DNA from 3 places in the Bacillus nitratireducens genome. Region 3 is predicted to be linked to each of the others. Evidence: predicted binding sites of a transcription regulator. Region 3 holds the regulator's gene; each other region holds the start of a gene.
The links. The regulator Rex, encoded in region 3, represses fermentation and respiration genes when NADH is low (regulators of the CRP and FNR family bind a similar motif). The targets are predictions, from matches to a motif close to TTGTGAAATATTTCACAA.

Region 1: a site for Rex is predicted at 2,627-2,644, ahead of Q3V31_RS21070 (DUF1641 domain-containing protein). Genes of this name have one in related genera too.
Region 2: a site for Rex is predicted at 5,121-5,138, ahead of adhE (bifunctional acetaldehyde-CoA/alcohol dehydrogenase). Genes of this name have one in related genera too.

Annotation. Positions count from the first base shown of each region.
Region 1 covers NZ_JAUMJO010000005.1:439,181-449,981, reverse strand. Annotated here, with positions in the region: gene Q3V31_RS21085 (aldo/keto reductase) at 1-352, opposite strand, end outside; gene Q3V31_RS21080 (MFS transporter) at 368-1,531, opposite strand; gene Q3V31_RS21075 (winged helix-turn-helix transcriptional regulator) at 1,926-2,273, shown strand; gene Q3V31_RS21070 (DUF1641 domain-containing protein) at 2,704-3,144, shown strand; gene Q3V31_RS21065 (NAD(P)/FAD-dependent oxidoreductase) at 3,189-4,367, shown strand; gene tyrS (tyrosine--tRNA ligase) at 4,564-5,826, opposite strand; T-box leader at 5,879-6,095, opposite strand; gene murB (UDP-N-acetylmuramate dehydrogenase) at 6,200-7,117, opposite strand; gene Q3V31_RS21050 (SET domain-containing protein) at 7,514-7,909, opposite strand; gene Q3V31_RS21045 (endonuclease/exonuclease/phosphatase family protein) at 8,112-9,170, opposite strand; fluoride riboswitch at 9,391-9,450, shown strand; gene crcB (fluoride efflux transporter CrcB) at 9,505-9,909, shown strand; gene crcB (fluoride efflux transporter CrcB) at 9,906-10,262, shown strand; gene Q3V31_RS21030 (DUF3947 family protein) at 10,292-10,531, opposite strand; gene Q3V31_RS21025 (DUF3955 domain-containing protein) at 10,592-10,801, opposite strand, start outside; partial or broken gene Q3V31_RS21020 (DUF3955 domain-containing protein) at 10,793-10,801, opposite strand, start outside.
Region 2 covers NZ_JAUMJO010000003.1:500,783-511,583, reverse strand. Annotated here, with positions in the region: gene Q3V31_RS14565 (FecCD family ABC transporter permease) at 1-857, opposite strand, end outside; gene Q3V31_RS14560 (helical backbone metal receptor) at 863-1,810, opposite strand; gene Q3V31_RS14555 (YrhC family protein) at 1,959-2,195, opposite strand; gene adhE (bifunctional acetaldehyde-CoA/alcohol dehydrogenase) at 2,322-4,925, opposite strand; gene Q3V31_RS14545 (bifunctional cystathionine gamma-lyase/homocysteine desulfhydrase) at 5,186-6,319, opposite strand; gene Q3V31_RS14540 (O-acetylserine dependent cystathionine beta-synthase) at 6,323-7,246, opposite strand; gene mtnN (5'-methylthioadenosine/S-adenosylhomocysteine nucleosidase) at 7,329-8,024, opposite strand; gene Q3V31_RS14530 (class I SAM-dependent DNA methyltransferase) at 8,039-8,677, opposite strand; gene Q3V31_RS14525 (YrzA family protein) at 8,814-9,029, shown strand; gene Q3V31_RS14520 (YrrS family protein) at 9,064-9,711, opposite strand; gene Q3V31_RS14515 (peptidoglycan D,D-transpeptidase FtsI family protein) at 9,828-10,801, opposite strand, start outside.
Region 3 covers NZ_JAUMJO010000023.1:4,816-15,616, forward strand. Annotated here, with positions in the region: gene guaA (glutamine-hydrolyzing GMP synthase) at 1-1,108, opposite strand, end outside; purine riboswitch at 1,274-1,375, opposite strand; gene groL (chaperonin GroEL) at 1,515-3,149, opposite strand; gene groES (co-chaperone GroES) at 3,187-3,471, opposite strand; gene Q3V31_RS30135 (CPBP family intramembrane glutamic endopeptidase) at 3,874-4,623, shown strand; gene Q3V31_RS30140 (YdiK family protein) at 4,620-4,811, shown strand; gene Q3V31_RS30145 (redox-sensing transcriptional repressor Rex) at 4,841-5,470, opposite strand; gene Q3V31_RS30150 (ABC-F family ATP-binding cassette domain-containing protein) at 5,658-7,592, shown strand; gene tsaD (tRNA (adenosine(37)-N6)-threonylcarbamoyltransferase complex transferase subunit TsaD) at 8,064-9,080, opposite strand; gene rimI (ribosomal protein S18-alanine N-acetyltransferase) at 9,080-9,523, opposite strand; gene tsaB (tRNA (adenosine(37)-N6)-threonylcarbamoyltransferase complex dimerization subunit type 1 TsaB) at 9,537-10,229, opposite strand; gene tsaE (tRNA (adenosine(37)-N6)-threonylcarbamoyltransferase complex ATPase subunit type 1 TsaE) at 10,210-10,683, opposite strand.

The DNA of each region.
Region 1 (10,801 bases), on a different contig from region 3:
CAGGCCAATGAACAAGATATAAATCTAAATAGTCTAGTTCTAACTTCTTTAAACTTTCTTCATATGCAGCAAGCGTTGTTTCGTATCCTTGATCCGAATTCCACACTTTTGAAGTAATAAATAAATCTTCTCGAGAAATCCCCGCTTCTTTTATACCAGCGCGAATGCCTTCTCCTACTGCTTTTTCATTTCCATAAATCGCAGCTGTATCGATACTGCGGTATCCTGCTTTAATTGCCGATTTCACAGCTTCTACAAGTTCTGGTCCATCTTCTACTTTAAATACACCTAAACCGAACCAAGGCATTTCTACACCGTTATGCAATGTTGTTTTACTTTGTAAATTTTTCATTATATTTTCTCTCCCTTATTTCACTTGATCTCTTTTTTCTAATGTCATACTCCACGCTGTTAAAATAACAGCCCCCGCTACCATAATGCCGCCTACCCAAGCTGTATGAATTAATCCTAACGAGTTCGTTACAATACCGCCTAAGTAAGCACCAAGAGCAATTCCTGCGTTAAATGCTGCAATATTCATTGCTGATGCAACATCGACAGCGCTAGGAACGAAGCGCTCAGCTAATATAACGACATACACTTGTAGCCCTGGAACATTCATAAATGCGAATAGTCCCATCAAAATAATTGTGATTAACCCAGCAACTTTAAAAGGTGCTGTAAATGTTAAAACGAATAATACAATCGCTTGAATAAAGAACATGTAAAATAACGCTCGAATCGGATTATGATTTGATAATTTTCCGCCGACCATATTCCCAATCGCAATTGCGATTCCGTACACTAACAAAATAATTGTAACGGTACTTGCTTTAAATCCTGTTACTTCTTGTAATAACGGAGATAAATACGTAAATGTTACGAATGTTCCCCCGTATCCTAATGCAGTAATAATGAAAACAAGTAATAACCTTCCGTTCGTAATCAGTTTAAATTGATCACGAAATGATACGGATGTACCTTTTTTCAAGTTAGACGGAATCAGCATACTATTGGCGATGAAAGCAACAATTCCAATCGCAACAATTACCATAAAGGAAGCTCTCCAGCCAAACTGTTGACCAATGAACGTTCCAATCGGTACACCTGTAATCGTCGCAACCGTTAAACCAGTAAACATAAAGGCAATTGCACTAGCTCGTTTATTCTCTGGTACAAGTGCGGCCGCAATTGTAGATCCGATTGACATAAAAACGCCATGTGCGAAAGCAGATACAACCCTAGCGATAAGTAACACAGTAAAACTTGTTGCTACTGCTGCAATCCCATTACCAATAATGAAAATAATCATAATCCACATTAATAATGTCTTTCGCGACATACTAGCTGTTAGCGAAGTTAAGACAGGAGCACCGAATGCTACCCCTAATGCATATAAAGAAACCGTTAAACCCGCTGTTGTAACGGAAACATGTAAATCTTCTGAAATAGATGGTAATAATCCGACGCTAATAAACTCGGTTGTACCAATTCCAAATGCACTAATTGCTAGTGCTAATAACGCAAACATACTTCTTCGATTCGTCTGAACTTCCGAAGATGATACTGTATATGAATTCAATTGAACTCCTCCTTAATGCGAGAAATCCAATCATAATAGTGTGATAAAAAGGCCTTTTTATCTTCTACAAACATAACTTTACTGCTGATATATGCTATTATGAATGGCTTCACTCTTTTTTTGAAGAACGCACTTTAAAGTACGATAGGTACCAAAAAGTAACATAGGCACTTTTTGGTACCGTACTACTCATTTCCCTCTTACGTATGCTATTATGGAACATATTCAACATGATAAAAAGTACGTACTTTAAAGTGCTATAGGTACTTTTTAGTAACATTTAAATTATTTGGCTTCTTTTGTTGGAGAACTGAAATCTACATTCATCAAAGGAGATTTTTATATGAAGAAATATAATATTCCCGTTGAAGCGACTTTAGAGGTTATCGGCGGAAAATGGAAAGTCGTTATTCTTTGCCACTTAACGAAAGGTACAAAGAGAACGAGTGAATTAAAACGTCTCATGCCTGGTATTACACAAAAGATGTTAACACAGCAATTACGCGAATTAGAAGAAGACGGAGTTATTCAAAGAAAGGTATACAATCAAGTACCACCGAAAGTAGAATATTCTCTTACAGACTACGGTTGGTCTTTAGAATCCATTCTTGACTCTCTTTGTACTTGGGGCGAATGCCACCTTGAAAAAAGCGGTAACACATCGATGCTAATTACAGAAGGTGAACAATAAAAAAAGAAAAAAATGAACATAAATTTGTCCATTTTTTCCTTTTTTTATTTATATATACGTACATTTCTAACCTTAACAAAATAATTTATGCGCTTTCACGCCTTGTCAGTACTACGTTATACGCTTAATATCAAATAATTAGGAATCATTTTTATGTTAACATAGGTGTATATAGTATATAATATAGGATATATATTATATACACTTTCCGATAAAGGAACTTTCCATTATGCGGACAAGCCATGTATCGGACAGTTCATAAATAATAGGTAGGACAATATGGTTTTGGATTTATGATTTCAGCTTACTTGCTGGCATAAATTTAAAGGCATTTTATTGTGCTTTGTGAAACTTTGTATAAAGTTTCGCAAACGTTTACTATCTTACCTATCAAAAATAAGAGTATTGCTATCGTAAAGGAGAATTGGAGATGCCAGAAACTATGACTCAAACAAAGCCAGAACAAGAAACTGTACAAATTTCTGCTAGCCAAGGACAACTTGATGTACTTGATCAGTTGTTAAAACCTGAGGTACAAGAATCATTAACTACACTAGTAGAACAGCTTCCAAAATTAACTGAGCTTGTTAATATTTTAACTAAGTCTTATGACTTCGCTCAAACTGTTGCTACTGATGAAGTATTAAAAAGCGACACTGTTGGTGCAATCACAGAGCTTGTAGAACCTGTAAAAGATACAGTGAAAAGCATGGCTGCTACTGCAATCGAAGCGAAAGATCGTGCTGACGAAAGCAACGAAGTTATCGGCCTGTTCGGTCTATTAAAATTATTAAAAGACCCACAAGCGCAAAAAATGTTCCGCTTTGTGAACGCATATCTTCAAATTAGTGCAGAACGTAACAATAAATAAGTTAACTTATAACAACAATTAGTAAAGACGGGGGATATCATACTATGTCAAAACAAATTGTCATCTTAGGCGCTGGTTATGGCGGTCTTCTTGCCGCTTTAAACGTACGTAAATATTACAGCAAATCAGAAGCACAAGTTACAGTGATTAACCAATACCCAACACACCAAATCATCACTGAACTACACCGCCTTGCAGCTGGTAACGTTGCTGAGCAAGCAATTGCAATGCCACTTACAAAGCTTTTCAAAGGTAAAGATATCGATCTTAAAATCGCAACAGTTGAGTCATTCTCAGTTGATAGCAAAGAAATTAAACTAGCTGGTGGCACTACTTTATCTTACGATGCACTTGTAGTTGCTTTAGGAAGTAAAACTGCTTACTTCGGTATTCCAGGACTAGAAGAAAACAGCATGGTATTAAAATCTGCTGCTGATGCAAACAAAATCTACAAACACGTTGAAGACCGTATTCGTGAATACGCTAAAACGAAAAACGAAGCTGACGCTACAATCGTAATCGGTGGTGGCGGATTAACTGGCGTTGAGCTAGTTGGTGAGCTTGCTGACATTATGCCTAAACTTGCAAAAAGCCACGGCGTAAATCCAAAAGAAGTTAAACTTCTTCTTGTTGAAGCAGGTCCAAAAATCCTTCCAGTATTACCAGACCACTTAATCGAACGTGCAACTACTAGCCTAGAAGCACGCGGTGTTACATTCTTAACAGGTCTTCCTGTAACAAACGTTGCTGGCAATGAAATCGACTTAAAAGACGGTCAAAAACTTGTTGCTAACACATTCGTTTGGACAGGCGGCGTACAAGGTAACCCATTAATCGGTGAATCAGGTCTTGAAGTAAACCGTGGCCGTGCAACAGTTGATGCACACCTACAATCTACTTCTCACAAAGACGTATTCGTTGCTGGAGACAGCGCTGTTGTCTTTGCTGAAGACGGTCGTCCATACCCACCAACTGCACAGATCGCTTGGCAAATGGGTGAGTTAATTGGATACAACTTATACGCAGCACTAGAAGGCAAAGCATTCGAAGAGTTCGCACCTGTAAACTCTGGAACACTTGCTAGTCTAGGACGTAAAGATGCTGTTGCTACAATCGGAGCAAGCAATACTCCGCTTAAAGGTCTACCAGCATCATTAATGAAAGAAGCAAGTAACGTTCGTTACTTATCACACATTAAAGGTCTATTCAGCTTAGCTTACTAATCTGAATATAAGCCCGAATCATGCCCTGCATGGTTCGGGCTATTTTTATCCGTAATTTTCTCTACTTTATTTATTCGGCAGCAGAATCATATAACCCTCTTTAATTATCAAAATATACTGACTCTTTTATGTCAAAATTGTGTATATGAAAAAAGCGGGAGTAGATATCTTCCCTACTTCCACTCTTTCACAAAAACTATTCTCCCAATTTCACTAAGCTGTAGTTTTTCTTCCCTTTACGAATAATAATAAATCGTCCATCAAATGAATTTTCTACAGTAACATCCGTAGCTACATCCGTTACTTTTTCACCATTCATAGATATAGCTCCATTATTAATGTCTTCACGTGCTTGTCTTCTAGATGGCTCAATCCCTAAATCAACTAGCCACTCTACGATATTTTTCTTCTCTTTTGAAGACTCAAATGTCGGCATCTCTTTAAAGCCTTGCTCAATTTCATCAGCTGTTAACGATTTAATATCTCCACTAAATAACGCTGCTGTAATTTTCACAGCTTGCAAAAATGCCTCTTCTCCGTGAACGAATTTCGTCATTTCTTCCGCTAATACTTTTTGCGCTTCACGTTTATGCGGCTCAGTTTCTACCTTCGCTGCCAATTCATCAATTCGCTCTTTCTGTAAGAACGTAAAGTATTTCAAGTATTTAATTACATCACGGTCATCTGTATTCACCCAGAACTGGTAAAATTCAAACGGTGTTGTTTTTTCCGGATCAAGCCAAACCGCACCACCTGCTGATTTACCAAACTTCGTACCATCTGATTTTAATAATAATGGAATCGTTAATCCAAATACTTTCGCTTCATGACCTTCTAACTTACGAATTAAATCTAAACCACTTGTAATATTTCCCCACTGGTCACTACCACCAATTTGCAGTTGAACATCTTCTTTTGTGTATAAATGATGGAAATCCATCGCTTGCAAGATTTGGTACGTGAACTCTGTGAAAGAAATTCCAGTGTCCAAACGACTTGCTACAATATCTTTTGCTAACATGCTATTTATGCTAAAGTTTTTGCCGTAATCACGTAAAAATTCGATGATGTTTATCTCATGTGTCCAGTCATAGTTATTTACCATCTTCACTTCGCTATTGCCGCCAAAATCAAATAGCTTTTTCATTTGTGCTGTTAACGCATCCACATTATGCTGGACTACTTCTAACGTTTGCAGTTGACGCTCTGATTGACGTCCACTCGGGTCACCAATTGTTCCTGTTGCCCCGCCAATTAAAATAACAGGATGATGACCAGCTAATTGGAATCTCTTCATCATCATAAATGGAATCAAATGTCCGATATGCATACTATCACCAGTCGGATCCACTCCGCAGTATAGTGAAATCTTTTTCTCTTCTACCAGCTTACGTAAGCCTTCTTCGTCCGTTTGTTGATTAATGGCGCCGCGCCATTCTAATTCATCAATGATATTCATCTTTTGTCATCCCCTTTATTTTTTGAAAAACAAAAAGTCCCTATGTCTATGACATAGGGACGATTATTCACCGTGTTACCACCCAGTTTGCATAAATAGCATAGCTACTCATACCACTCTTAGCAAGAATATCGATTGCCAATCCGCTTAGCATTACCTAAGATACTCCAGAGTGTAATTCACAAGTTTGTTTGTGCTAGGTTCCAGCAACCCCTAGCTCTCTTTAATAACAGTGACAAACTGCTACTGGGCTCTTTCAACGTATATTATTTGTTAAATTATTAGCCATTATATTGAATTGAAAACAAAATGTCAACAATACCCAAATATTATTTCGAAATAATTCATACTTTATACGCTTTTTATTCAAAGACTATTGTAGATCTTCTCCAATAATCCTTACTTCTCGCTCTAATTTCACACCGAATTTCTCTTCAACAGTTTTTTGTACGAAATGAATTAAATCGATATAATCTTGTGCCGTTCCGTTATCAACATTCACCATAAATCCAGCGTGTTTTAAAGAAACTTCCACTCCGCCAATTCGCTTACCTTGCAGTCCCGAGTCTTGAATAAGCTTACCTGCAAAATTATTTGGTGGACGCTTAAATACACTACCACATGAAGGATATTCTAACGGTTGTTTTGATTCACGCTTAAACGTTAAATCATCCATTTTTTCTTTAATTTCTTCACGCACACCTTCTTCAAGTTCAAATCTCGCTTCAAGAATAATGTAATGGTTGTTCGCAAATACACTCTTACGATATCCAAATTCAAATGCTTCTTTCGTTAAAGTACGTAGCTCTCCATCACCTGTCATTACGACAGCTTCTGTTAATACAAACGAGACTTCACCGCCGTAAGCACCAGCATTCATATATAGCGCTCCGCCAACTGAACCTGGAATACCACAAGCAAACTCAAGACCCGTTAAATTATGATCTAATGCAATACGTGATACATCAATAATTGCTGCACCACACTGTGCTACAATCGTCGTTCCTGTTACAGTAACACTTGTAATATGAATTAAACTTACTGTGATCCCGCGAAGACCACCGTCTTTAATAATAACATTCGATCCGTTTCCTAAAAACGTAACTGGAATATTATATTGGTTAGCATACTTTATCACTTCTTGAATCTCATCATAATTAGTAGGCGCAACAAATACATCTGCTTTCCCACCCACTTTAATGTGCGTATGATCTTTTAGCATTTCATCTTTCTTTACATGACCTTCAGGCAATACCGTACTTAAATATTTATAAACCTCTTGCATATTCATTTTACGATTCCTCTATTTCTATAATCTTTTTATCCCGCTAACAACGGGCCCATAATATCCCCACATAAAAAATGCAATACAAATCAAAAGCTAAAGTGGTGGATACAGTGTACCTAAAATCAATTCGAGACACCTATAAACCTCTTAAATTATAAGAGGTGCCACTCATATTAAAATATATATCGCATAATAAAGCAACCCAAATGAGCTACTAAACTCGACATGTAACCATATAGACAACAATTTGTAAAATATATAGGTTTTATAAAGTAATATCCTTCAATATCTTACTATATCACACGAAAAGAAAGTGGTATTTTTTTGTAATCTTTACTTTATTTTCATCAATACAAAAGAGCACATTCAATAGAATGTGCTCTTTTTATAATCTTTACTTTATTTTTCGTTCTCTTCTTTTTCCTTATCAAACCATAACAGCTCATCATCATCAACTTCACCATTATAATTGATTAGAATCTCTTCTCCCGCTTTTATATCTTTGTAAGCAAAGAAGTTAAACATATGATTCTCAAAGACAATATCATACGTTGCATTCGGCTTATATGAATGATTAAATAACATGCCGTATCCTAAAAGGAATGCTGTATGATTTACCCCATACTCAAATGCGTAGTCAGCAAGTAACGTTTTCTCAATGTGTTCATGCTGTTCATTCGGATAAGAGATAACTGGTGCTGAGTGTATCAACTCACCCTTTTTAATATCACGAGTTGCAAATACACCTCTATTAAATTCTCCATCACTAAGTTCAGAAGTCTTAACTTCAATCATATGCGTCACCTATATATTTCTTTCTTCGAAGTATTTTTCTCCTTAAGCTTGGCAGAAAACGAAGAGAAAAGCAATTAAATTCCTACCAAGTATAAAAAGAGCACATTATTTGTGCCCTTTTTATGTGATATTATTTTTCTAGAATATCTTATAACGACACCCTCACCCGTTAGAAGATATTCTATGAAGCCCCACGTATCAATTACTTCAATTTAAATACCGCACTAACTGGGTTATGATCACTGTTTTCAAACTTTAAGTCTTTCCCCTGTACATTTACAATTTCAACATTCGGCGAAACGATAAAGCCATCAATAATAGTGACAAAGTTTTCACCTTCCACATATTTCTTCACATCATCCCTTACCGTCATAACAGATGGATCTACAGCCCATTGGAATCCTCCATCGGCGAAGTCCTTCGGTAACTCTACTAGCCATTCAGGACGCTCTTTCACAAACTTAGGATCACTTAATTGGACATTAGAAAGTAACTGGTTCCAATCTCCACCTAATATTACGTAATCACCGTTTTGATAACACTTGTTCATATATTCTTTTAAATACTCTGCTTGCTGCTTTCTAATTTTCCCGCCTTCATCATAAGCAGACAAATGTAAATTGACAAGTCTAACAAACTTCCCATTATTAACAGGTATTTTGTGCTCAACAATCGCTCGATCTAAATCAAACAAACGCTTCGGCCAAGGCTCCATTCCAGGAAGCTGGAACCTCTCCGCTGTTTGAACTTTATATTTAGAAAACGTACTTAATCCAGCCTCCGCATATCCCATTGGACTTGTAATTGGGACAGGGACCCATTTTGTATCATAGTTCTTCCCGAATGACGATGCATAATCAGGTAATCCCTTTTTCAAAAACTCATGCCCATTTACATCAAAAGATCGCATTGATTTTATATCAACTTCTTGCAATAACGTAAAATCACTATTCTCATTTTGTAAAAATGAAAGCATCTTCTTTAAGTTTACTTCAGTCTGTTCTTTACTACTCGAACCAGAACCCTTTCCCCCGTCCATAAAGAAGTCTTGGTCCTTATCTAATCCAGCGTACCCAATATTAAATGTTGTAACTTTAAATTCATTTCCTGGCTGCAGTACGCGCTCTTTGTTGTTTTCAACCTTTACATCTAAAACATTCGCTGGCTGTTCTTTTGTAATTGTCATATACACTAAAAAACCACCTAAAATACAAGCTCCTATCAAAATACATATAAGTAATATCTTTAATAATTTCTTCAAATAAACGCCCCTTTTCTAAAACTACCAATCTTACTTTTCTTTATTTTCAGTTAACTAAAAATAAATGACAGACATACGAAACATTTTATCATATCAAAAACCTTGTATCACTATATTTAGTTTATGAGAATAAATTCCTCATCTCAAACCATCACACACATCCAAAACAGCTTCACTTCTTCACTGGAAATTCAATGCAATTTTTAGTACACTATATGTAATAATCATAGGCGATGGAGTTCGCCATAACTGCTGCTAAGCTAATGACTCCTACCAGTATAACTACTGGTAGGAGTCTATTTTTTTGAGCAAGCTATTTAAAGAGGTGAAGAAATTGATTTATATTATCGTTGGCATAGCCGGTATATTAGGAGCCCTCTCTCGTTATTATTTAGGTCTTACTATTCACACTTCATGGCATCATTCATTTCCATTAGCTACGTTACTTATTAACTTAGCCGGCTGCTTCTTATTAGCGTGGCTAACTACGTATGTCGCTCGGAGAAATATCTTACCCTCAGAGATTATTACAGGCATTGGAACTGGATTCATCGGTTCCTTTACGACGTTTTCGACATTCAGTGTAGAAAACGTGCAATTAATCAATCACTCTGAATGGAGTACCGCTTTCTTATACGTATCATGCAGTATACTTGGTGGTCTCATTATGTCTGCTCTTGGCTATACACTAGGTGATTTCTTAATCAAGAAACGCCTTACGGAAGGTGATCACTTATGATAGAAGCTTTATTAGTAGCAATAGGCGGTTTTTTCGGTGCTATTACACGATTTGCAATTAGCAATTGGTTTAAAAAAAGAAATAAAACTTCCTTTCCAATTGCTACATTTCTCATCAATATAACAGGAGCGTTTTTACTTGGATATATAATTGGCAACGGCGTCACTACAAGTTGGCAATTATTATTAGGGACTGGATTTATGGGTGCCTTCACGACATTTTCGACGTTTAAATTAGAATCTATTCAGCTTCTCAATCTTAAAAAATTTAGCATGCTCCTTTTATACGTAAGCACTACTTACATAATCGGTATCCTCTTCGCATTCCTTGGAATGAAGCTAGGCGGAATATAAAGAAAGCGACTCTGATCAGTCGCTTTCTTTCATAAGAAGTATGTCCCGCCATAAGGAATAGAAAATAAATCCACTGGTTGCACATCATAATGTACAACTTGCATTGGAGACTGTGAGTACGACATATACTGCCCTTGCATCATTTGTGCAAAATATGCTTGTTGCTGCATTTGAATCGCTTGATTCACAGCATGAATTGTCCCCTGTGCTCCTGCCAGTGTAATAGCTGCTCCCACTTGTCTACTACTATAAAAATAATGATTCATCATGATTCAGCTCACTTAGTATTTTTCTTCCCTATCTTATGTTTCTATTTCATGGCAAGTGTTTTATCGTGCTGTCTTTTTTCGAATCACTGAGAAAAGAGCCACACACAAAATTGCAACAATTCCAGTGAAAGTAAATAAATATGCTAACGGAATCAAGTAAAATGGCTCCACTAAAGTTCCGTCTGGTTTTACTTCAGAACCAATTATATTAAACATAATTATGCATAACACTCCTAAAAACATTGGACTAGAAGCTAATAAATATTTTTT
Region 2 (10,801 bases), on a different contig from region 3:
AAATATTTATAGTCATTTCCAACTAATAAACGTAACATATGTGGTACAACAAGACCGACAAATCCAATAAGTCCGGAAACACTAACCGCAATTCCAGCTAACAATGTACTTACTACTATTAAATAAAACCGACTTCTCTCCACGTTATGCCCTAATAATTTTGCCATTTCATCTCCTAGCATTAATACTCGAATATGCTTAATGCCAAAGAGAGCCAATATAATAGCGAATATTGCATAATAAATAATCATGTTTAAATGCGCCCAACTTACACCACCAATGCCACCAGCTAACCACGGTAACACAGATTGTACTTTATCACTATGTAATAACATTAATGCTGACGTTGCTGCACCAATTAATGCATTGATTGATACACCTACTAAGACGATTCTTGAAGGTGGTGCCCCTTTTTGCCATGATAAAGCATAAATAACCATCGCTGTTATGAACGCACCTAAAAATGCTCCTAGCGGTAAAAAAGCCATATGCTGAGGAAATAGAATCATAATTACAATTGCTACAAGACCTGCTCCGGATGAAACCCCGATAATGCCAGGGTCTGCAAGAGGGTTTCTCATAACCCCTTGCAGTAATGCTCCCGAGGCTGCTAAACATGTTCCTACAATAAACCCAACGAGCACTCTGGGTATACGAAGATCCCATACAATTCGATGAACTGTCGAACCTTCATCTTGTATCCCTGTTAGAATGTCTCCTAAAGAAAAGGATAAACTTCCTGCGAAAAGACCATAAAAAAGACCTAGAATCGTTAATACAACTAAAGTAACTGCTGTTACCCATCTTTTTTTCGCAAAAGGATGTTCCTTTTCTCTTACTGCTTCACTACTCTCCATACTCATCATTTCCTTACATCTTGTATACTTTTATACATAAAGTCCATTGCTTCTGTTACTTTTGTTCCAGGATTTGATCCAAATAAATCTGGCGGCAAAATAACAACACGATTTTGTTTGACTGCATCTAAATTTTTCCACGCTTCATTTTTCATCATTTCGCCTTCAAATGCTTTTTTCACACTATTTGGATCTCCATGTGTAATTAAATAAATTACATCTGGGTTCGCCTCAATAATGCGTTCTACACTTAGCTGTGCATATTGCGGATATTCTTTCATTTCTGGAAAACCAGCTGCAATATTTTTACCGCCCGTTTTTTCTAAAATATCACCTGACAGAGATGTTGGTAACGCTGCTAAATAAGTGCCTGGTGCTCCATATACCAGCAATGCTTTAACGTCACTCTTTTTCTCATATTGCTTCATTTGATCATTAATTTTTTGATTAAGTTCTTTTGCTTTATCTTCTTTCTTCATTACTGTTCCATACATTTCAATACTCTTTTGAATATCTTTTACAGAATTGGCTGAAGAAATGATTACTTTTGTTCCTTGTCCTTCGACCGTTGGAATGTTCTTTTGGAATCCATTATTAGCAACAAGTACATCCGGTTTTAAACTAGCAATTTGCTCAAAATTCGGTTGATGTGCATTTCCGATTACTTGTGCTTTCTTTAATTCCTCTGGGAGAGTTAATTTTGTATCAGGACGACCTACTATTTTCCCACCTAAAGCGTGAATAATATCCAAGTCCCCCATACTCAACGTTGCAAAACTTTCAGGAACTTTATTGAATGTTACCTTTCTTTTTGAGAGATCGGTAATTTCGATTTTGTCTGTTCCTTTTTCTGTTTTTGTTGCAGATGCTTTTTCGTTTTCCTTTGCACTGCAACCTATTAACAAGAAAAAAATAGATAAGATCGCTGTGAACAGCGTAATAGATTTTTTCATTCTTCCACCTCTAATTGATAATGATAATCATTGACTACTATTCTACTTTAATTGATAAGGATTATCATTGTCAACATGAAACGCATACATTTTCTACAAAAAACAAAAAAACGCTACAAAAAGATTTCTTCTTTTCGTAGCGCCCTATTTAACAATTTTCTTCATATTCGCTCTCCTCTAATTGGTCACGCATCGCTTTAACACGCTTAAAGAAGAAAAAAGAAAGAACTAAAAATACAATAATACTTCCCATCATAACAAAAGACTGTACCATACTTTTAATTCCACTTGGAATTAATAAACCGATCATTAAAAATGTACTTATAGCTAAAAGTACTTGTGCAAACCGGGTATAATCTGCTATTTTTTCTTGTAATTCTTTCATCTGCTTATCACTCCCATCCTCACTTTATCACATTCTATCAAGCTTAAAGACAAGTAAATAGAACCAATCTGGGAGATGTTTTCCAAAGTAAAAAAGAGCCGCTTACTCGCGGCTCTTTTTTATCTATTATACGCCTTTATATGCTTCCATATAGATTTCTTTCAGCTCTGAAATGAGCGGTAATTTTGGATTAGCTGTTGTACATTGATCTTCAAAAGCTCTTTCTGCTAATAATGCAACAACCTCTTCAAATTGGTCTTTAGCAACTCCTTGTCCTGCAATACTCATATTTATATTTAAGCTTTTTCCAAGCTCAATAATTGCTTGGACGAGTGATTCCACACCTTCCGCTTTTGAGCTTGCTGGAAGCCCGAGCATTCTCGCAATATGTGCATAGCGTTCATCAGCCACAAAATGCTCATATTTTGGGAACAATGCGTGTTTTCTTGGCTTAATAGCATTATAACGAACTACATGCGGCATAAGAATTGCATTCGCACGCCCATGCGGAATATGGAATTCTGGCCCAATTTTATGTGCTAAACTGTGATTAATACCTAGGAATGCATTTGCAAATGCCATTCCTGCGATTGCGGAAGCGTTATGCATTTTTTCTCGTGCTTCTGCGTCATTTCCGTCTTTATACGCTCTTGGTAAATATTTAAAGACGAGATCAATTGCTTTTAATGCTAATCCATCTGTATAGTCATTTGCCAGAACAGACACATACGCCTCGATTGCATGCGTTAATACGTCCATACCAGTGTCTGCTGTTACATGAGGTGGTACTGTCATTACAAATTGCGGATCAACAATCGCTACATCTGGTGTTAATTCATAATCTGCGAGCGGATACTTTATATTATTTTTCTTATCTGTAATAACCGCAAATGGTGTCACTTCTGACCCTGTTCCTGATGTTGTTGGAATAGCAACAAACTGCGCTTTATTTCCTAATTCCGGATATTTACATGTACGTTTTCTTATATCTAAAAACTTTTGTTTAATGCCATAGAATGTTGTTTCTGGATGCTCATAGAAAAGCCACATCCCTTTCGCTGCATCCATAGCAGAACCACCACCAAGTGCGATAATTACATCTGGCTTAAAACTTCTCATCATTTCCGCACCTTTAAACACAGTTTCATCTGATGGATCTGGCTCAACTTCAAAGAAAACTTCAACTTTCACATCATTTGCATGCTTACGTAAATAGTGTGTAACTGTATCTACATAACCGTGCTCAACCATCCCTGGATCCGTTACAATAAATGCGCGGGAAATGTTAGGCATGTTTGCTAAATATGCTGTCGCATGTTTTTCAAAATAAATTTTGGGTGGTAATTTGAACCACTGCATATTCTTTTTTCTATTTGCCAACCTTTTTATATTTAATAAATGAGTCGCCGTTACGTTTTGGGAAACTGAGTTTTTCCCGTAGGAGCCACAACCAAGCGTAAGTGATGGAATAAATCCATTATATATATCACCGATTCCACCTTGTGATGAAGGTGCATTTACAATGAGACGACAGGCTTTCATACGTAACCCAAATTGTTTTTGTACTTCTTTATTTGTAGAATGGATAACCGCTGAATGCCCTAGGCCACCAAGCTCTAACATTTCTTCGCAATATGTAAATCCTTCTTCTAATGAATTTGCTTTTACACAAGCTAACACTGGGCTCAGTTTCTCACGAGATAGTGGATATGCTGCCCCGATACCTTTAATTTCAGCTACAAGCATTTTTGTATGTTCAGGTACAGTAATTCCTACTAATTCAGCAATATACTGTGCTGATTTCCCAACAATATCACTATTTACTGCACATGTATTTTCATTAATAACAAGCTTTTCTAATTTCTTTCTCTCTTCCTCTGTTACAAAGTAACAATTATTTGCAATCATTTCTGTTTTAACATCATCATAAATTTCTTTATCGATAATGATTGCCTGTTCCGATGCACAAATCATACCGTTATCAAATGTTTTCGATAAAATTAAATCATTAACAGCTCGTTTTACATGTGCTGATTTCTCTATATAACACGGTACATTACCAGGACCTACACCAAGTGCTGGTTTACCAGTAGAATAAGCCGATTTCACCATACCAGCCCCTCCAGTTGCTAGAACGAGCGCGACACCATCATGGTTCATTAATTGTTTCGTTGCTTCCACAGAAGGTCTTTCAATCCATTGAATACAATGCTTTGGTGCACCGGCCTTCACTGCTGCATCATATACTGTTTTCGCCGCTGCAACGGAACAATTTTGTGCAGAAGGATGAAATGCGAAAATAATTGGATTTCTCGTTTTTATCGCGATTAACGCTTTAAACATTGTTGTCGACGTTGGGTTCGTTACAGGCGTTACCCCAGCTACTACACCGACAGGTTCTGCAATTTCTATTACTTCTTCATGAGGATCTTCATGAATAATTCCTACCGTTTTATCTTTCTTTATACTATGCCAAATATATTCAGTGGCAAAAATATTTTTTATACATTTGTCTTCATAGACACCACGGCCCGTTTCTTCAACAGCCAATTTCGCAAGCGGCATATGTTGATCAACACCTGCTAGTGCCATTTCATGAACAATGTTGTCAATCTGCTCTTGTGTAAAACTTTCTAATGCTTGTAAAGCTTCTTGACCGTTATTTACTAACGTATCAATCATCTCTTTTACCTCTTGCATTTCATTTACAACTTTCTCTTTGACTACCATGTAAATTTCCTCCTATTCTGTTATCACGGTCTTTATAAGTCCCTATAGGTCATAATAAGTCCCGATTAGCGAAAAAAAATAGAGTTACCGTCCTACATGAATCCCATTGTTTGTGAAACATTTCACAAGTTTGTTCGTGAATAACATTTCATGAATTCAATATACATGAAATCATTTCATTTGTGTATGTCTAATTTGTGAAATATTTCACAAATTAACATAATAAAAATGCACTGCTCTATATTAGCAGTGCATTTTTATTATGCTAGTGCTTGTGCCAAATCTTCAATTAAATCTTCTCCATCTTCAATACCAACAGAGATTCGAATTAATGTATCTGTAATTCCTAATTCTTTACGGCGATCTGCTGGGATTGATGCATGTGTCATTTGAGACGGGATAGAAATTAAACTTTCTACTGCTCCTAAACTTTCAGCAAGTGTGAAGTACTGTAACTTCTCAAGTACTCTATTTAACGTTTCCTCACTGTCTACATCAAATGAGATGATTGCACCAAATCCATTCGCCTGTTCTGTTGCTAATTCGTGATTTTGATGTGATTCAAGACCTGGATAATATACTTTATTTACTTTTGGATGGTTATTTAAAAACTCAGCAATTGCGCGTGAATTTATTTCATGCTCTTCCATACGAATTCCTAACGTTTTTAAACCGCGAAGTAGTAGGAAGCTATCTTGTGGTCCAAGAATACCTCCTGTTGAGTTTTGCACGAAATGAAGATCTTCTGCTAGTTGTGGGCTATTTACAACGACTAGGCCTGCAACTACGTCACTATGACCTCCTAAATATTTCGTTGCACTATGAAGTACAATGTCTGCTCCTAAAGAAATTGGCGACTGCCAATATGGCGTCATGAATGTGTTATCAATAATTGTTAATAAATCGTTTTCTTTAGCAAGAGTAGATATTTTCTTAATATCAGTAATTTTTAGTAATGGATTCGTTGGTGTTTCTACATAAATTGCTTTCGTATTTGGGCGAATTGCTTCTACAACTTCCTCTAGGTTTGTTGTATCTACAAATGTATGCTCAATGCCGAAACGATTTAGTATTTTTGTAATCACGCGGTATGTTCCGCCATAAACATCATCTGTTAAAATAACGTGGTCACCTTTTGAGAATAGCATAATAGTTGCTGTAATAGCAGCCATTCCTGAGCCAAATGCAAATCCAGCATGACCGTTTTCTAATACAGCAATCATTTCTTCTAAAGCTGCACGTGTTGGGTTGCCTGTACGTGAATATTCATATCCTTGATGCTTACCAACTGCTTCTTGTTTGTACGTACTTGTTTGATAGATCGGTACGTTTACAGATCCAGTTGAAGGTTCTCCTATGCGAATACCATGAATTAATTTTGTCTTTGCTCTCATTTTCTATTCCCATCCTTTGTATATGTCTTTGCTTAAATAGCGCTCACTACTATCAGGAAAAATCGTTACAATATTTGTACCTGGTGTTGCTTTCTCTGCCTCAAGTAAGCTCGCATGAAATGCTGCTCCTGAAGAGCTTCCAACAAGAAGGCCTTCCTTTTGCGCCAATTCTTTCACTCGTAAAAATGCATGTCGATCAGAAATCGTATGAATTTCATCAAAATAAGATGTTTTTAAAAATGGTGGAATGAATTCAAGACCAATTCCTTCTGTTTCATGTGAACCAGCTTTACCGCCATTTAAAATAGAGCCTTCTGGTTCTACAATAACCGTTTTAATATCAATGTTTTTCTCTTTCAAATAAGATGCAGTTCCCATAAACGTACCGCCAGTTCCTGCCCCTGCAACAAATATGTTAATCTCTCCATTCAGTGCCGACCAAAGTTCAGGTCCTAGCGTTTTAAAATAAGCACGAGGGTTTGCTTCATTCGCAAACTGACTTGGAGAGTATGAATTTGGTATTTCCTTTACTAATTCTTTTGCCTTTGCAATTGCGCCGGTCATTCCTTGCTCAGTCGGTGTATGCACAACCGTTGCACCTAGCGCTTTCATTAATTCTTGCTTTTCAATACTAAATTTCTCTGGTACACAAACGATGACACGTAAATCATGTTCTAACGCTGCAAGTGCCAGTCCAATGCCAGTATTTCCAGCCGTCGGTTCAATAATTGTTCCGCCCTGGGTAACAAGCCCTTTTTCTAACGCATCTTCGATTAATTCTCTTCCTAAACGATCCTTAACGCTTCCGCCTGGGTTGTAAAATTCAAGCTTTGCAAATAAACGGACTCCTTCTGGAAGTGAAAAACGAGTAATTTCTACAATTGGTGTATGACCAATCAATTCATGAACGCCACGATATACATTCATCGTGTTCTCCCCCTTATTTGCCAATAAAGAAAAGGCAACTGTATGTATTTTCTTTATATGAGACAGTTGCCTTTTTGTTACATTACTTTAACTCTTCTAGTACTTTTACGATAAAGTTTGTAGAATGAAGAGCTGCTTGATCTAAAAATTGATCAAATGAAACATTTGATTCTTTACCAGCAATATCAGAAAGTGCACGAATAATAACAAACGGAACTTCATATTGGTGGCATACTTGTGCAACAGCTGCTGCTTCCATTTCTACTGCATAAAGATCTTCAAATTTATCACGAATTGCCGCAACGCGGTTCGGATCACTCATAAATGAATCGCCTGTTGCAATCATACCTTTTACAACTTGAATATTTTCTTCTGCCTGCATACATTTCTCAGCTAATGCAACTAATGCGTCATCAGCTTTAAATCCAGGCGGCATTCCTGGCACTTGACCATATTCATAGTTAAATGCTGTTACATCTACGTCATGGTGACGAACTTCTGTTGAAATAACCACATCTCCAACATTTAAAGAGTGATGGAATCCACCAGCTGAACCAGTATTAATTACTTTTTCAGGCTTATATCTTTCTAATAAAATCGTCGTTGACATCGCTGCGTTTACTTTACCAATACCAGACTTTAACAAGATTACTTCATGTCCTGCTAATAGCCCTTTCGTAAATTCACAACCTGCAACAGTTTCTGTTTCTGCTTGTTCTAGTTTGTCACGTAAAATACGTACTTCTTCTTCCATTGCTCCAATTACAGCAATTCTCAATCTAATCCCTCTTTCTATTGCTTAGTTGCCTCCATTACCCAAACGAAATGATTTAATCTCGTGAACGTTACATGGAAGCCATTGTTTTCAAAAATAGATTGCATGATAGGAATACGTGTATAGTATTCTGTTTGCAAATCGTTTGCTAACTGATGAAAACCTCTTTGTTTTGCTGTTTCAACAGTTTTATCATATGCATCTTGATCTGCAAATATTGTATCAGCAAACACTATTTTACCACCTTTGTTTAGCAATTGACTATACTTCGCAATCGCTACGTCTTTTTCTTCATCTGTTAAATGATGAAATGCATAGGTGCTCACAATGGTATCAATTGAATTTGGAACTTCGAATGAAAGAAAATCACCTTCTGTAATTGAAAATTTTTGCGGCAATTTTTCTTTAGCAATCATGCGCATTTCGCGTGACGGTTCTATACCGTAAACTGTACGACCAGCAAGTAATAATTTATTTGTTAAATTGCCAGTACCAACACCAAATTCTAATACGTTACCAAATGACTTGTTAACTACATCCTCTAAAATGTCCTCATAACGGGCGAAAACTTCTTTATATTGTATATCTTCACCTTGTACGAATGAGTCGTACGTATGAGCCCACTCATCAAATAAACCATTAAATTCTGTCCCCATAAAAATTCCCCTTTTTCTTATCGGTTTTATCAGTATAATATGCCCTCTTTCTAAAAATGTCAATTGAAATGTACATGGTATTTCCTTCTTTTCTTTGTTACACTATAGGTGATTACATAGGAGAGGGGTCGTCTTCGTGTCATTTACCTTTGAAATGTTAGAAGATAAAGTAGAGTTTTTTGAAGCGGGAGACTTAGCTTCTTTAGAACGAAAAATTAGTGAACAAATCGATAATAATAAAGCACTTATGCTTGAGGTTCATCACATCTCGCATCAAATGGTTATGGATCCGGAAAGCAAAAGACCATATTATAGCGCGGTTGTTCATTTTAAATTAAAAAAATTACGCTAACTAAAAAAGAGAAGCTCATAAGAGCTTCTCTTTTTTAGTTTAGAGTTTGAACAAGTACTGGTTTCCAGCCTTCATTGTCTACCCAATCAATATTTACATAATATTTTTTACCTGATTGTTTATCTTGTACGTTACCGTAAGCTTTATTCTTACCGTTATTTCCGATTCTATGAATAACTAATTGCTCTACTGGAACGTCAATTGCAGCGGAAATTGCTTGATTCATCTCATTCCAATCTGCTGTACCTTTTTTAAACGTCATCGCAGGTGTTGCGCCTTGCTCTGTACCTACTGGCTTCCAAGAAGATTTCGTATAAGCATCGGTTGCCTTTGGCTGTGTTTTTTCAGCTGGTACTTTCTCGTTAGCTTTCGCTTCTTCTTCAGCTTTTTTCTGTTCTTCTTCAGCCTTTTGCTTCTCTTCTTCCTTCTTCTTAGCTTCTGCCTTCTCTTGCTCGTTCTTCTTCGTCTCTTCTTTACCTTTAGCTTTCTCAGCTTTATTCTCTTTTGTTGTTTGCTGAGCTACTTTTTTATCACTAGAAGACGCTTGCTCTTTTGTTTCAGGAACAAACAATTGATATGCCACAATAGCTACTGCTACTAATACAATAGCGATTGCAATATTTAAAACACCGTTTTGACGACGTTTTTGTTGTTTCTGTTGGAATCTAGATCCTCCTGCCATTCTTCAAACCTCCATGCAGTTTTTCATACTTGCTATTGTAACATTAAATCTAGAAAGGTTGAACATTTACAATAATATTTTCACGAAATGAAAACATTTCATAAATAATTGCAAGATTACTTTTCATTTTCTAATCTATGAATTGCTTCTACCAGCTCTGTAAAAACGGGTGTAACTACATTTTTGTTACTATCTGTTTCTATATCAACTACAACTAAAGCATACCTTGGATTTTCATATGGAAAATAACCTGCAAACCAGCGATTCACCTTTTCTCCTTTTCCTGTTTGTGCCGTTCCAGATTTTCCGGCAACATTTAGTGGTAACGAACGGAACACTGTTCCCGTTCCTTTCTCCGTCGTTACAACACCTCTTAATAATTCTTGTAGCTTTTTCACCGTTTCATAAGAAAGCTGTTTCCCAGTTAATTCATGATTTTCAAATGTAAAAAAGTCGGTTCCATTTTTATACACTATTTTTTTTACAGCTTTCACTTCCAACTTCTCTCCATCTCTAGCAATTGTCGCCATCATATTCGCTATAGCTAGAGGCGACACGCGTACATCTTTTTGTCCAATCATCGTTTGAGCAATGGCTTTTCTACTAACTTTATTTTCTTCACTTCTCCAAATTACAGCATTCTTTTCTTCTGGTAATTGCTCAAATTCCGATGTATGAAATACCGAACCTTTCCACCCTACCTTCTTACTTGCTCCTAAGGCCCCTAAATACGTTTCTAACACATCCCTATCCTTTTGCATTAGTTCATCACCTAATACAGCAAACGTTCGATTACAGCTTCTAGCAAAGCTTTCCTTAAAGTTTAATGACCCCATCATAACTTGTGGAAGATTTTCACCGTATAAATCCGTATTACAGTTAAATACACGGTTAAATCGCACCAAATTTTGATCAATTGCCGCCGCTGCAACTACTGTTTTAAAAACAGATCCAGGAAAATGAGGAGTTAACATTTGATTTTCCAGTGTTGCTTTGTATGCGCTCCTATCATTCATCTGTAAAGATGGCTTACTTACCATTGCTAAAACTTCACTATTTTTTATGTCTAGTAATACTAATCCACCTTTTT
Region 3 (10,801 bases):
CATCTTTAAATAACGTGTTTAAAGGCTCAATTAATTTGAACTGCATGTCTTCTGGAAGACCACCAACATTATGGTGAGATTTAATTGTTTGTGCAGTTGCAGTACCACTCTCAACGATATCTGTATAAAGTGTACCTTGTGCTAAGAAGTCCATTCCTTGTAATTTAGAAGCTTCATCATCAAATACGTAAATGAATTCATTACCGATGATTTTACGTTTTTGCTCTGGATCTTCTACACCTTTTAACTTGTTCATGAAGCGCTCTTTCGCATCCACTTTAATAACGTTCATATGGAAGCCCTCGCTAAATGTTTTCATAACACCTTCTGCTTCATCTTTACGAAGTAAACCATGGTCCACGAAAATACATGTTAATTGGTCACCAATCGCCTTATGAATTAATACTGCTACAACAGAAGAATCTACACCGCCGCTAAGTGCGCATAGTACTTTTTTGTCTCCAACAGTTTCACGGATCTTCTCTAATTCTACTTCGATAAAGTTCTCCATGTTCCATCCTTCAGAACAACCACATGCGCCGAATACGAAGTTTTTAATTAAATCGTTACCGTGTTCAGAGTGACGTACTTCTGGGTGGAATTGTACACCGTATAGGTTTTGCTCTTCATTGCTCATACCAGCAATTGGACAAGACTCACTTGTTGCGTCTACTACGAATCCTTCAGGTAAACCAGTTACTAAGTCACCATGACTCATCCATACAACTTGCTCTTCTGGAAGGTTCGCATATAATTTTGATTCGTTCTCTACTTTAAGAACAGCTTTTCCGTACTCACGGTGGTTTGCACGTTCTACTTTACCACCGAAGTGTTGTGTCATAAGCTGCATACCGTAACAAATACCGAAGATCGGTAATCCTAGTTCAAAGATTTTTTCATCACAATGTAATGCGCCTTCACCGTATACACTATTTGGTCCACCAGAGAAGATAATCCCTTTTGGATTCATTGCCTTAATTTCTTCTGCAGTAATTGTATGTGGATGAAGTTCACTGTATACACCGAACTCACGAATTCGACGTGCTATTAACTGATTGTACTGACTCCCAAAATCTAAAACGATAATTGTATCATGCTGCTTCTTCAAAATAATCACCCCAACGTTAGTTCTCGTATATAAATATTTTCACCAATTTGGCGAAAAGCATTACCAATATAATAAAAAAAGCCAGTCCTCCGCCTCTAGTCTCATAACAAAGAAAAGGCAGGGGTCTGGCTTTATAAAGAAAGATAGTCTTCCGCTCTTTATAAATATAAGACGCACTGCCTTCATAGTCAGGTTGTTTACGGTAACCCGGTAGAGACTCTCAAACCATATCATCGAGGATATATGAAGGATTGTTTTATATTATCTTCCTAGATTCTAACAATGAAGTATCAGTATGGTCAAGAGAGAAAGCGACAAAATTCTACAGAAATTAATTTCCTTTTCTCAAAAACACAAAAAAACATCCACTTCTATAAAGAAGTGGATGTTTTCGGGGCGAACGGAATTACATCATTCCGCCCATACCGCCCATGCCCATGCCGCCCATGTCAGGCATTGCTGGTGCATTTGGTTCTGGCTTGTCAGCAACTACAGCTTCAGTTGTTAAGAACATCGCTGCAACAGATGCTGCGTTTTGAAGTGCAGAGCGAGTTACTTTAGCTGGATCTACGATACCAGTTTCAAGCATGTTAACCCACTCGCCAGTAGCTGCGTTGAAACCAACGCCTACTTTTTCGCCTTTTAGACGCTCTACAACTACAGATCCTTCTAGACCAGCGTTGATTGCGATTTGACGAACTGGCTCTTCTAATGCACGAAGTACGATGTTGATACCCGTTGCTTCGTCGCCTTCAGCTACGATAGAAGCTACTTTTGTGTATACGTTCATAAGTGAAGTACCACCACCTGCAACGATACCTTCTTCTACTGCTGCACGAGTTGAGTTAAGTGCATCTTCAATGCGAAGTTTGCGCTCTTTTAACTCAGTTTCAGTTGCTGCACCTACTTTAATTACTGCTACGCCGCCAGCAAGTTTTGCAAGACGCTCTTGTAATTTTTCACGATCGAATTCAGAAGTAGTTTCTTCTAATTGCGCACGGATTTGGCCAATGCGAGCTTCGATTTGTTGTGAATTTCCGATACCTTCAACTACAGTTGTGTTTTCTTTCGTTACAACGATTTTACCAGCGCGTCCTAAAGATTCAACTGTAGCAGATTTTAAGTCACGACCTAATTCTTCAGTGATTACTTCGCCACCAGTTAAGATTGCGATATCTTCTAGCATTGCTTTACGACGGTCACCAAATCCAGGAGCTTTAACAGCTACTACATTGAATGTACCACGAAGTTTGTTCACTACTAATGTAGCTAAAGCTTCGCCTTCTACATCTTCAGCAATGATAAGAAGTGGTTTACCTTGTTGTACCACTTGCTCTAATACTGGTAAGATTTCTTGGATGTTAGAAATCTTCTTATCAGTAATTAAGATGTATGGGTTATCAAGAACTGCTTCCATTTTGTCAGAATCAGTAATCATGTAAGGAGATGCATATCCACGATCAAATTGCATACCTTCTACTACATCTAATTCTGTTGTGAATCCTTTAGACTCTTCTAAAGTAATAACACCGTCGTTACCAACGCGCTCCATTGCTTCAGCGATTAATTGACCTACTTCTTCGTCAGCTGCAGAAATAGCAGCTACTTGTGCGATAGAAGATTTACCTTCGATTGGTTTAGAAATCGCTTTTAATTCTTCAATTGCAGCAGTAACAGCTTTTTCGATACCTTTACGAAGACCCATTGGGTTAGCACCAGCTGTTACGTTTTTTAAACCTTCACGAATCATAGCTTGCGCCAATACAGTTGCAGTTGTCGTTCCGTCACCAGCTACATCGTTTGTTTTGCTAGCAACTTCTGCTACTAATTTCGCACCCATGTTTTCGAATGCATCTTCTAATTCGATTTCTTTTGCGATTGTTACACCGTCATTTGTAATAAGTGGTGAACCGAATTTTTTCTCAAGTACAACGTTACGACCTTTTGGTCCAAGCGTTACTTTTACTGCGTTTGCAAGAGTGTCGACACCGCGAAGCATCGAACGACGTGCTTCTTCACTAAATTTAATATCTTTTGCCATAATAATTGACCCCCTTGGATTTTTAAAATGTATATAATTAACCGATAATTGCTAAAATGTCACTTTCACGTAAAATCAAGTAGTCTGTACCTTCGTATTTCACTTCAGTACCTGCATATTTTGAGAAGATGATAAGATCACCTGCTGCTACCTCTAAAGCAACACGCTCACCATTTTCAAGCACTCGGCCTGTACCTACTGCAATAACTTTACCCTCTTGTGGTTTTTCTTTTGCAGTGTCTGGTAATACAATACCACTTGCTGTTTTTTCTTCTGCTTGAACAAGTTCAATTACAACGCGATCACCTAATGGCTTTAGCATGAACAATAACCTCCTCATTTTGTTATGTAAATTTTATTTATTAGCACTCAAGTCACACGAGTGCTAACACACTTCTAATAATAAATAATCTCAATTTCTTTTGCAAGTAAAAAAATCATAATTTTTTCGCAAATTACTTTATACACTTTCCTATATAGCATTACTTCTTCTACTGCCTTTACCATATGAATCGTTGTTCCCACTTCTTGTATGTTACAATATGAAAGACACCCTAAGTTGTTTTCGCTAAATGCACAACTTTTTCCTGTCTCCTATTTTATTTTCAAATACTTATTTACAAAAAAAATATAATTCAAATGAAAGTTTATATCGTAGGTAGCATATTTACATGTTATCCTACCTTATCTCATACACTAGCGTTAGAAAGGATGGTTAAACCATTTGAAAAAACAATATTGGTGGATTATCGTTACATACATTTTAATGCAGTTATCAGGCATTGCCGGGTTACCGCTTCTCCTGAAAACTGGACTATACGATAATAGGGGATTTACTAGAGAGGAAAAAATTCAGCTCATAACTGGTCATTGGGCTATCATTAGCTTTTTCATTGCATTATGCGTTGTACTTTGGTTACTCAGAACAGACATTCGTGACAGGCATTTAGATAAAATACGCTCTACTGTTCCAGCTACAGTTGGATGGATTTTTATCGGATTTTTCTTAGCACTATTTTCACAAAGTATTGCCGGTATGATCGAAATGCGATTATTAGGGATTACACCTGGCTCTGAAAATACAGAAAGACTTATGGACATCGCAAGAACGACACCTTGGTTCCTTATCGTCATATCTATAATAGGACCTATTTTGGAAGAAATCGTATTTAGAAAAATTTTATTCGGTACACTTTATAAGAAGTTTAACTTCTTTATTGCTGCTATCATTAGTTCACTTGTATTCGCGGCGATTCATTTTGATTTTACTCACTTATTGGTATACACTTCTATGGGGCTCGTATTCGCCTTTTTATATGTAAAAACGAAGCGGATTATCGTCCCTATTGCAGCCCATGTTGCAATGAATACATTAGTTGCAGTTGCTCAAGTTTTAGTAAGCAATGAACAAATTCAAGAAATGATTAAAGAAGCTGAAAAAATGCAAGGCTTTATCGGAGGATTTTTTGTATGAGAAACTCACCATTGTTCATGGCTGCATTGTACTTTCTTCTTGGATGTATTTTTACACGTTTCGCCATTACGAACGTAACAGATACAATCTGGAATATGTGGACAATACTATTTGCAGTTATGGCAACAATTGATTTTAATTTGGCACTTCGCCTTATCTTAGTTAAATTCACAAAGAAAAAACAATAATAAAACGCAGAGGTCGCTTCCTCTGCGTTTTATTGTGGATAATTCTTCAAAAAGTAAACCAGTGTTTGTAACTCTACAGCTAAATCAATATGATGAATCCTTATATTCTCTGACACATTTAAGCGTGCTGGTGTGAAATTTAAAATACCATGCACGTTCGTTTCTGCCAATCTATCTGCCACAGATTGTGCTACTGTAGCGGGTACTGTTAATATTGCCACTTGTATATCAGTTGATAAACGTTCTTCTAGTTCATCCAAATGATATACAGGAATGCCTCCGATTTCTGTTCCAACTTTCTCTTCACTAACGTCAAACGCCATTTCAATTTTTGTATTATTGTTTTTCGTGAAATTATAATGTAAGAAAGCGGTCCCTAAATTACCTACTCCAATAAGTGCTACACGTGTTATATCATCTTGGTCGAGTGTTTCACGGAAAAATGATAATAAATAATTTACGTTATATCCATAACCTTTTTTCCCTAACGCTCCAAAATATGAAAAATCTCTTCGAATAGTTGCGGAATCAACCTTTACCGCTTCACTCAATTCGGCTGATGAAACACGTTGCTTACCAGAAAGAGATAAGTTTTGGATAAATCGATAGTATAGAGGCAATCGTTTGGCAGTGGCCTGTGGAATTTTTTGCTGATCCATATAACCTCTCCTCTCTTCCTATCTTTATTCATATACTTGAATCAAATACAGAAGTTTAGTACTCATGAATTTCCTTGTATAATAAAGAGAAGAAGTATTCTCTCTTTATTTTAAACTATACACTATTTTTAGTATGATTGAGAAATATAAACATGGCAAAGTTAAGAAATTATTTGAGGTGAAAACATTGATTTTATTACAAGTAAACGCGCTTTCGAAATTATACGGTGCAGAAACGATTCTTGCAAACATAAAATTGGAAGTACAAACGAAAGATCGTATTGCATTAGTCGGACGAAATGGAGCCGGAAAATCTACATTATTAAAAATAATAGCTGGTGAGTTATCTCATGATGGTGGTGAAATTATAAAACCGAAAGATGTCTCAATGGGGTATTTAGCTCAAAATACCGGATTAGAAACGTCTTTAACAATTTGGGATGAAATGTTAACCGTCTTTACACACTTACAGCAAATGGAGACAAAACTTCGAAGGCTAGAGCAAGAGATGGGCAAAGAAGAAAACTTTTCAAATGCGGCTATATACGAGAAATTATTAGCTGATTATGACCAATTACAATTAGATTATAAAGATCAAGGTGGCTATCAGTACGAAGCGGATATCCGCTCGATTTTAAGCGGTCTTGGCTTTCCAGTTGAGATGCACCAGACAACAATTTCTACATTAAGTGGTGGGCAAAAAACACGATTAGCTCTTGGTAAATTATTATTAACTAAACCAGACTTACTTATTTTAGACGAGCCTACAAACCATTTGGACATTGAAACATTAACTTGGCTTGAACAATATTTACAAGGTTATCCTGGCGCGATTTTAATCGTTTCTCATGACCGTTATTTCTTAGATAAGCTTGTTACACAAGTATATGAAATTTCGAATAAAGAAAGCAGACGATTTGTTGGTAACTACAGTAAATATTTAGACTTAAAATCAGCACTATACGAGCAAGAGATGAAACGTTATGAAAAGCAACAAGATGAAATCGCTAAACTTGAAGACTTTGTGCAAAAAAATATAGCTCGTGCATCTACAACAAAGCGTGCTCAAAGTCGCCGTAAACAATTAGACAGAATGGAATTATTAACTAGACCATTGGGCGATTCTAAGTCAGCTTCCTTCCACTTTGATATTGAAAAACAAAGCGGAAATGATGTTTTACAAGTGAAAGATGCAACTATTGGATATGATGAAGATCCGATTATTGAACATGTAACTATGCGCCTAACTCGTGGGGATAGTGTTGCTTTAGTTGGACCGAACGGAATTGGGAAATCCACATTATTAAAATCACTTGTGAATAAGTTACCTCTGCTAAATGGTGATGTTTCTTTCGGATCCAATGTATCTGTTGGTTATTATGATCAAGAACAAGCTAACTTAACATCTTCTAAGCGAGTTTTAAATGAACTATGGGATGAATATCCTCTGCAACCTGAAAAAGAAATTCGCACTATACTAGGCAACTTTTTATTCACAGGGGATGATGTACTAAAACCAGTATCTTCTCTTAGTGGGGGACAAAAAGCTCGATTAGCTCTTGCAAAGCTTATGATGCAGAAATCAAATTTATTAATTCTCGATGAGCCAACGAACCATCTTGATTTAAATAGTAAAGAAATTTTGGAGAATGCTTTAATTGATTACCCAGGAACACTTCTATTCGTCTCACATGACCGTTACTTTATTAATCGTGTAACGACGACCGTTATTGAGTTATCAACAGAAGGTGCACAAGAATATTTAGGCGATTACGATTACTACGTTGAAAAGAAAAATGAAATGATTGAACGTGCAGAATTTGAACAACAAGAACAGCAAGAAAATCAGGCACCTGTTCAAAAAAATGTAGCGCAAGAAAAATTAAATTATCTCGAAGAAAAAGAGCGTAAACAATTAGAGCGTCAACGTACTCGGAAAATTGAGGAGCTAGAACAAAACATCGTAGAATTTGAAGAAGAAATTGCTACACTAGAAGATCAGCTTTGCTTACCAGAAATATATGCAGATTATGAAAAGGCTAGTGAAATTACATCTAAAAAGCACACACTACAAGAACAACTTGAAGCTTGTATGGCAGAATGGGAAGAACTGCATATATAAGTGAATTTAAACAAGAAGGATGTCTCATACGTCGAGGATGTATGAGACATCCTTTTTATTTTCTATTTTAAAACCAGTGCCGTAGCACATGAAATTATATCAACGATTTTTTGAATATATATACCGTAACTTAAAATATATGAACGATTCGACAAGACATATCGATTAACCGACAAAGATTGACAATAGTAGCAACCTATATAATAAGAGGAGGATGTTTCAAAAATTTTTTTGGGATATCTTCTTGTTTTTTATTTCCCGAAAAAGAATATCTTTAAAGGTCAGACTTCATCCACCTTATCCACAGGTTTATGCACATATCCACCTTTATAAAATAGACATTAAAATAACTTTTCCACATTATCCACATTACCAAAAAAAGTTATACACATTTTATATACACAACAAAACCCATATTATCAACAGATAATATGGGTTTTGTCCACAGGCTGTGGTTAATTTTGTGTATAACTATGCTTCAATATCTAATCCTGGATTTGCATTTAAAGCTAATGTCGCACGTTTTCCTTGTTCGTATGCAATTGTACCTGCAGCTGCAATCATCGCTGCATTATCTGTGCATAAAGATAGAGGCGGAATAATTAGCTCTATATTTTCTTTTTGTGCAAATTCTGCTTCTAAACGTGCACGAAGCCCTTTATTAGCAGCTACTCCACCAGCAAGAAGCACTTGCTTTACGTTATATGCATCCGCCGCACGAGACGCTTTCGTTACAAGTACGTCAATTACACTTTCTTGGAAACTTGCTGCTAAATCTTCCGGTGCAATTTCTATACCACGTTGTTTTGCGTTATGCACAGTGTTGATAACTGCCGATTTCAATCCACTAAAGCTAAAATCATACGAATCCGGCTCTAGCCATGCACGAGGCAAATCAATTGTCGGCTTTCCTTCATGCGCAAGGCGATCAATATGTGGACCACCTGGATATGGCATAGATAACGTACGAGCTACTTTATCATATGCTTCCCCCGCTGCATCATCTCGTGTTTCACCAATTACTTCAAATGAACCGTGTTCTTTCATATAAACAAGCTCCGTATGTCCACCAGATACCACAAGTGATAGTAATGGGAATTGTACTTCTTTTACTAAACGGTTTGCATAAATATGACCAGCAATATGATGAACACCAACTAGAGGGATATCATGCGCAAAAGCCACAGCTTTCGCTGCATTTACACCTATTAAAAGTGCTCCAACCAAACCAGGTCCTTCTGTTACGGCAATTGCATCAATATCCTCAAAAGTGATATTCGCTTCTTTTAAAGCTTCTTCTAGCACAACTGTAATTTCTTCTACATGGTGACGGGATGCAATCTCTGGTACGACTCCGCCAAAACGCTTATGACTTTCAATTTGTGATGCAACGATATTCGCAATAATTTCCGTTCCATTTTTAACAACTGCTACTGCTGTTTCATCACAGCTTGTTTCAATACCAAGTATAATCGTGTTTTTTTCCATTATATATTCACCCACATTACGAGACCATCTTCCTGATTGTCTGCATAGTATCGTTTACGAATCCCACCATTTTGAAATCCGTATTTTCTGTATAACTGTTTTGCTACTTCATTTGATACGCGTACTTCAAGTGTCATCGTTTTTACTCCTAGGTCTTTCGCCTCCGAAATAACTTCTTTCAATAAGGCATCTCCTAATTTTTGACCTCGGTACTCTGGCAAAATAGCTATATTTGTTATATGTGATTCATCAATAATTATCCACAATCCACAATAACCAATTACGCGACCATCTTTTTCTAGCACAACATAATGTGCATGTTCATTCATCGCTAATTCACGGTGAAAGGCATCTGCAGTCCAAGGAGTTGAAAAAGATGCTTCTTCAATAGCTACAATTTGAGCAATATCATCGAGTGCCATCTTTCTAAATATCATATCCATTTTCTATAGACCTCTACTTCTTTTGACTTTCTAACCAGTTTGTTTCAGCTTCCGCTAAACGAAGATAACTAGGTACAAACGTATGCACATCTTGTTCTTCTTTTTGTAACCCTAAAAATGCTAGCTCACTTGGTCTTGGGTTATTCTTAGTGAAAGGAGCAAATACAGCTTGATCACCTAAGTATTCTATAATTGTTTCTTTATGCAATTTAACATCGTTACCAATAAATAAAACAGGCTGTTCTTTATCTTTTAACATTTGCAACCAGTCAACAATAAGCATAATTCGGTCTTCTTCTATTGAAGTTAATTGCTCCCCTTCATATGTATATAGCCCCGTGTAAATTTGACCACGTCGACCATCAAATAAAGGAGAGATTAATCCATTAAAATTAGCACCATTTGCTGCAACTACTTCTAAACTTGATACACCTACAATTGGTATTTGAAGTGACCAAGCTAATGTTTTTGCAGCTGTCACACCTATGCGAACACCTGTATATGATCCAGGCCCAGCTGCTACAACGATTTTAGTCAATTCTTTCGGTTTTACACCACACTCTTTTAAAAGTTTCTCTACAGCTGGCATAAGACGTACAGAATGGTTTTTTGTTAAATTTGTAATGATTTCTCCAATCACGTTCCCTTCCTCAATAAGGGATACACCCATTACGTAATTTGAAGTATCAATTGCTAGTACTTTCATTTTGTAATAGCTCCTCACATAATCTAATATAGCGATTTCCAATTGGTTCGAGTACAATTTTCCTTGTATCATCTCCGGCATGGAATAAACTGATTTGTAACTTTTCATTCGGTAAATATTCTTCTATTAAATGAGCCCATTCTACTACTGTAATCCCTTCACCGTAGAAATACTCATCAAAGCCCAAGTCTTCTTCACTTTCCGCTAAACGATATACGTCCATATGATATAGCGGCAATCTTCCTTTATATTCTTTAATAATATTGAAGGTAGGACTATTTACAACTCTTTTCACACCAAGACCCTTTGCTAGTCCTTTTGTAAAAGTCGTCTTGCCAGCTCCAAGATCACCCTCTAAAATAATTACATCTTGTTCCTTTACAAGTCCCCCTAATTTTTCTGATAATCGCTGGGTTTCTTCGGAAGATTTTGTTGTTATTTCATATTTACTCACAGACTTCACCTACTTTACTCACAATGTTCTCTGCTCTTTATTATACAGGTTTTAAATATATAAAAAAGTCCTTAGGAGTTTTCCTAAGGATAGTTTGACTGTCTTTATTAGTTTTTTG